2 linked regions of the Pontibacter liquoris genome follow. The protein of the gene in region 1 interacts with the protein of each later gene in a pairwise test. Links are inferred from orthologs where the notes say so. Each region holds a gene or a part of one and is shown in the gene's direction. Other genes may lie near its edges.

Region 1 (3,156 bases):
TATACTTACCGGCCTGCATGAGCTGCGCTTTGGCCTGCTCGCGGAACTGTGCTCTGAGAAAGGTGTTGTGCCCTCCCGGGAACATTACCGGAATATGCGCCTCCATTCCTACTTTGATATACCGCTCCAGGAATGCCGGGGTGGCAAACAGGGTGCCCATGTGCGAGTCGAGGTGCGTGGGTTGAAAGCCCATGCTGCGGGCCCGGTCCAGTTGTGCCCGGATCTCCTGCTCCACTTCATCGGCAGACGCATGTTGCACCACCTGGCTCACCTCCGGCCATAGGGCGCCTTCCGGATCTACCAGGCCGGGAGCGGCGGGCTTGCCCACCAGCGGCCCCAGCGGTAATCGCGCCACTCGGAGGTGAGCGTCAGGTGCAGCCCGGCATCTACGGTTGGGTGCTGCTGCAGGTAATGCACAAAGCCCGGCACCCAGGGGCAGGTCATCATCACACTCACCGAGCTTGCCACGCCCTCTTCCAATGCCCGGATCGCGCCCAGGTTCGAATCATACGACATGCCGGCATCGTCGATGTGCAGGATCACGACGCGGTCGCCTTTCTTCCAGCCCAGCTTTTCGGCGTACGTCTGTTCCTGCGGCACAGCGGTGCGGGTGTTTGTCTTTTTCTTCTGTGCGCTGGCTTCCGGACCGGCAAGCATACAGCCCGCAAACAGGAGTATAAAGAGCAAAGGCAGTGATCTGAGCATAATGCAGTAAGTTAAAGGGGGACAACCGTTTATACTTCAGAAATATAAACAATTTCAGGACACAACAGGAATATTTTCAGTTACGGACATTCTAGAAAGAGGTTGGTGCCCGGCTAAGGTGGCTTCAGGCGAAACCGCCTGCCTGCAAAACAGCCGCTATACTTTTGTAAAAATTATCGGACAGTCTGAATTTTGCTGAAAACTTTCGAAATTGCATCCGCATGCCTGGCGCTTGCCTGTACCTGCAAAAAGAGCTGACCAAGCCTTCAGCAGCAACCACTTGCCCAAATAGCGAAGTATAGACTGCTTGTCAACGGTGTAGAACTTTTACAGGCGCCTAGTCGGTTAGCTAAACAGCCGGATTAAAATGAAGCGTTGAAAACAATAGTTTAACAATCAGCCATTAAACAATTAAACACATACCCTAAATGAAAGTAGCAGTAGTAGGCGCCACCGGATTGGTAGGCGGCGAAATTTTGAAAGTACTGGCGGAGCGCGACTTCCCGGTAACAGAGTTGATGTTGGTTGCTTCTGAGAGATCTGTTGGTAAACAGATGGCGTTTAAGGGTAAACAGATAAAGGTTATCGGGATGCAGGACGCGATTGCGGCTGCCCCGCAAATTGCCATTTTCTCGGCCGGCGGCAGCACCTCTACGGAGTGGGCTCCGAAGTTTGCCGAAGTAGGCACGGTGGTAGTGGACAACTCCTCGGCCTGGCGCATGGACCCGACCAAAAAGCTGGTGGTGCCCGAAATAAACGCCAAAGAACTGACCAAAGCCGATAAGATCATTGCCAACCCGAACTGCTCTACCATCCAGATGGTGGTGGCCCTGAACAGGCTGCACCAGGAGCTGAAGATAAAGCGTATTGTGGTGAGCACCTACCAGTCGGTAACGGGCACGGGCAAAGCGGCCGTAGACCAGCTGATGAACGAGCGTGCAGGCCGCCCCGGCGACATGGCGTATCCGTACCAGATCGATTTGAACGTGCTGCCGCACATCGACGTGTTCCAGGAGAACGGCTACACTAAAGAGGAGATGAAGATGATCCTGGAAACCAAAAAGATCATGGGCGACGACTCAATCAAGGTAACGGCTACAGCAGTGCGCATTCCGGTAATGGGCGGCCACTCCGAGTCAGTAAACGTGGAGTTTGAAAAAGACTTTACGCTGGACGAAGTATACCGCATCCTTGAGGAAACAGAAGGCGTGAAAGTAGTGGACGACGTGCTGAAGCTGATGTACCCGATGCCCAAAGATGCCCACGGCAAAGACGAGGTATTTGTTGGCCGCGTACGCTTGGACGAAACCCAGCCCCGCACCGTGAACATGTGGATTGTGGCCGATAATCTGCGCAAAGGCGCTGCGACCAACGCCGTACAGATTGCCGAGTACCTTGCAAAGAACGGATTGGTGTAGGTTTTCGAGACACAAGTATCAAGACGTAAGACACAAGACTTTTTTCGATACTATTGCTTTTCCGGACTTCCTAGTACGGAGGCTGACTGACGGGGACTTCTTAGTCCCCGTTTTTTTATTGGTGGAGAGCAGCAAATCCTCTTCGTTATACTTACCTGTCATGGTATACTAGTGCGTGATTATCTTGGCTTCAAATACTAACTAATCAGAATATATTACTATCTTGATGTAGTATAAAGCTGGTATAGCTGTTCTCAACTGGCTTTACCACTTACACACATAATGCAGATAACCGTCATAGTGACTGTTATACTATAGTTAGATACAAATCATAATCTATGAAGCTCATTCCAGTCATAGGGTTAGTGCTCCTTCTTGCGTTTCAGAGCTGCAGCACGACAACAGATGAAACAGAAATTTCAGCCGAAAAGTCTGTGCTCGTTAAGATGGACGAGAGCATGCATGGTTTTGATTTAGTAAACAGCCTTTCTAACTCCTCTCTTATTGGCTCTAAAACCAATAAGGTGCTTTCTACAGACACTATCAGCGACAACTTATATCTTACCCAATACATAAGCGGAAACAGGTTTTTAGGTACAGTTATCTGGACGATAGAGAATGGGGACTTCAACCCATTATGGCAGGAAAAGGATAGCAGCGACTTTCCGCCCCACACGTTCTCATTCGTGGACTTTAACAATGATGGCAGGAAAGACCTAACTGTATTATTCGGACAGGAAGATGTCTATGGCACTGATGTCTATTTAAACCAGTCTGCCAAAACATATAGCAAAGATAACTTCAAGCTTGCTTACCAAAATTGGAATGACTACTTGGTAATAGTGGACATAGATGGCGACGGAGTGCCCGAATTACTGGATTCTGGTTATGAAGGAACTGAGCATGTTGAAGGCCCAGAGTTCTTTCTAACCGATGAAGTACGAGAGAGAATACATCAAAAATATGATGAAATAGCTCATGTCAAAGGAGCCAACAACTTCCATTTCAACATGCCAAACCACTTTAAGGTTTT
Region 2 (3,167 bases), 260 kb from region 1 along the record:
TGGCCAGGAGCACCCGACCAGCCTCTCGGCTTTCTCCAACATCACACTCGTAAATACAAAGTATAGCAGCCCCGACAAAGCCATCGACGGCAACCAGGTAGAGCTGGCACCGCCGGTAATTGCCAAGCTGGGCCTCTCTTTTAAACGCCACAACCTGAAGCTGGCCTACCAGTATTCGTACACGGCCCGGCAGTACACCGATGCCCAGAACAGTGAAGACAATGCCGCCACCTTCGACCCTTCGGCAGTGGTAGGTGAGATACCCGCTTACTGGGTGATGGACCTCTCGGGCAGCTACACCTACAAGCGCTTTACTTTGGAGACAGGTATCAGCAACCTGACTGACAACCGCTACTTCACGCGCCGCGCCACTGGCTACCCTGGCCCCGGCATCATACCCTCGGATGCCCGCAATTACTATGTTACCTTGCAGTTTAAGCTATAAGGCACAGCGCAGCTTTGTAAACAGGATCCTGGCAGTTCTGCTGCCAGCGTGGGTGTATAGGCTACCAGGAAGTAAGTACAGGTGCCGCTGCGTTGCTGCCGTTACCGGAAGTAGGTTAAAGCAAAATACGTCTTCAGCGCTTTTCACAACATCCCCTAACCCATAAACAAGCAATCCGCAATTAAATACCTATCTTTGCAGTTTAAACGCTTCGGGCAACATGGGCAGAATACTGGCAATAGATTATGGAAACAAACGCGTGGGCCTGGCTGCTACCGACACCCTGCAGTTAATTGCCAACCCGCTAGAAACCGTTCATGCCAAAGATGTGTTAACCTTTTTAAAGGCGTATGTGCAGCGCGAGCCCGTAGATGCTTTTGTAGTGGGCATGCCCCGCAACCTGGCCAACGAGGCAACCGATTCTACGCCGCACGTAATTGGCTTTGTGCGCAAGCTGCAGAAGGAATTTCCGGGAATGCCGGTGCATACCGTGGACGAGCGGTTTACCTCTAAAATGGCGCAACAGGCTATGCTGGCAGGCGGCTTGAAAAAGAAGGCCCGCCAGGACAAAAGCACCGTAGACAGGGTGAGTGCCGCCCTTATTTTACAATCGTATTTAGAAAGCAGAGCTATATGATTTATCCGATTACCGCTTACGGCGATCCTGTTTTAAAGGAACCAGCAGCAGATATCGCCCGGGATTTCCCGAACCTGAAGGAACTGGTAGAAGACATGTATACCACCATGTACCACGCCCACGGCGTAGGGCTGGCTGCCCCGCAGATCAGCAAGAGCATCCGCCTGTTCGTGATCGACTCTGAGCCGATGATGGATGACAAAGACCAGGGCAAAGGCGTGAAAAAGGCATTTATCAACCCCGAGATCATTGAAGAGGATGGCGAGGAATGGGGCTTTGAGGAAGGCTGCCTGAGCATCCCCGGCGTGCGGGAGGTGGTGTACCGCCCCGAGCGCATCGTGATCCGCTACTTTGACGAGGAATGGAACGAACACGAAGACACCTACGATGGCATGAACGCCCGCGTGATCCAGCACGAGTACGACCACGTGGAAGGCATCCTGTTTACCGACCACCTGAACGGCCTGAAGAAGCGCCTGATCAAAAACAAGCTGGCTAAAATCACCAAAGGCGAAGTAGATGCCGACTACAAGATGAAGTTCCCGTCGCTAGCCAAAAAGCGCTAGGCGTATACTTCTGATTTATACTTATACCCAAACCGCCTGCTACAGATTTTGTGGCAGGCGGTTTGGGTTTTATACTTGCAGGGGCTTGCGAGCTGCTTTGTGTTAAGTATGAGTAACGATTTACAGCTTTAAGGACTAAGGGTATTTAACAAATTTAAGCTTTACTTCCTTCCTGCTGTTCAATAAAGTTGATTTGTTCAGCAGATACTCTTCAGCCCTTATTTTTTAAAGCGGATGTATGCGACGTTTTATTCAACAAAATGCCAGCATACTCCGGCAATATCAATGATATTTACTTCTTTACCATAGGGTTGTACAGTAGGTTTTGCAACCCGAACCGCAAACTTTTCTTCCAATCGTTTTTCTTTTACTTCCTTATAAAATTCCTCTGCATCATCTATTCTTATACTTACCATAAAATTTTCTGCAAACTCTCTGTTGTTGTAGTTCTGCAATATGAATTTGCAGCCGTCTCTTTCAAAACCTGTGTAATCTCCAGCATCCCAATTTATTTTAAATCCTAATTCCTGGAAAAGTTGTTTAGAGCTTTCATAATTGCTTCCTGATGGAACAAATGGCTCAAGAGATAAAAATTTCATTATAAGAGCTTTAAAAATGACGCACAACGTGCTGGTACATGAGGTGAGTGAGGCGCAGCCGAAGTATGGAGCCTGTGCCGTGTTGAATGAAGTTATTTTACATGGTAACAGGTAGCGTCAAGCCCCAAACAACAACTTCTTTCCCTTCATGTCTGCCAGGAATAATCTGGACAGCCCTATTGAACACTTCTGTTATCTCTTGTTGAGAGGCTGCACTTCTTTTAGGCCCTAATATTTCTGCATTAAGCTTTCCGTCCTTGCCGAAGTATAAGGACAGGGGGAGCATGGTCCCCGCCTCAAACTGCTTTCGTAGCACCTTTGACTTCTTAAGCTCACGGAGTATGGCCTTTTCAATTTTCTTATTCAAACCTTTGCCGTCTAATATATCTTCAGAAACAGCGTTTGCCACTACTTTGGGCTCTAAATCCACATCTTCAAAGTGCATTGTATCAGCTAAGGCAATCTTCTGTTGTAACTGCTCCTTTAACAGATTAGCTGCGTCTCTGTCACGCAGTCTAACGCAAGCTTGCAGAAGGTCAACTGCTTTCTCTTTGTTGCCAAGGTCAAAGTTGATTACCGCCAAAATGTACATGCCGTCTTTGTGTCTCGGATTTAGTGCTATTACCTTCTCAAACTCAGTGACAGCGGCTTCAGTTTGCTGCTGCTTATAAAGCTGGAGTGCATAAGCGTATGTTTCTTCAACTTGGTTTTTCTCTTGTGCAAACAACAACGACTGCTAAGACGGAGAGTAGAACTTTCTTCATTTTGGTTTTTTTATTACAATCAACAGTACTGGTACAGCCAGTGGGCGAGCCGGCGCGAAGTATATAGGCTGACGTGGTTGGCAACAGTATTTATACTTCACTATTTACAAATTCAACAGCCTTCTCAAGTACTTCATCTCTTCCATCTTTGATGCC

The links.
Region 2: the proteins of LWL52_RS13935 (region 1) and def interact in binary tests that used the Escherichia coli proteins (3 or more experiments, as listed by UniProt). The link is inferred for Pontibacter liquoris from one-to-one orthologs.

What each region holds. Positions count from the first base shown.
Region 1 is NZ_JALEBG010000002.1:139,826-142,981, forward strand. The notes cover bases 302-3,128. They hold LWL52_RS13935 (aspartate-semialdehyde dehydrogenase), read left to right. Parts: upstream 302-1,133; coding sequence 1,134-2,123; downstream 2,124-3,128. Other genes in these bases: LWL52_RS13930 (ChbG/HpnK family deacetylase), read right to left, coding at 302-355; LWL52_RS20680 (ChbG/HpnK family deacetylase), read right to left, coding at 302-705; LWL52_RS13940 (FG-GAP repeat domain-containing protein), read left to right, coding at 2,462-3,128. Outside these bases: more of LWL52_RS13930, read right to left, coding at 1-301; more of LWL52_RS20680, read right to left, coding at 298-301; more of LWL52_RS13940, read left to right, coding at 3,129-3,156.
Region 2 is NZ_JALEBG010000002.1:400,006-403,172, forward strand. What follows is about bases 26-2,863. They hold def (peptide deformylase), read left to right. Parts: upstream 26-1,078; coding sequence 1,079-1,648; downstream 1,649-2,863. Other genes in these bases: LWL52_RS15035 (TonB-dependent receptor domain-containing protein), read left to right, coding at 26-445; ruvX (Holliday junction resolvase RuvX), read left to right, coding at 666-1,082; LWL52_RS15050 (VOC family protein), read right to left, coding at 1,897-2,247; LWL52_RS15055 (tetratricopeptide repeat protein), read right to left, coding at 2,345-2,863. In the rest of the region: more of LWL52_RS15035, read left to right, coding at 1-25; more of LWL52_RS15055, read right to left, coding at 2,864-2,974; LWL52_RS15060 (S41 family peptidase), read right to left, coding at 3,102-3,167. UniProt on the Escherichia coli protein: Removes the formyl group from the N-terminal Met of newly synthesized proteins. Requires at least a dipeptide for an efficient rate of reaction. N-terminal L-methionine is a prerequisite for activity but the enzyme has broad specificity at other positions.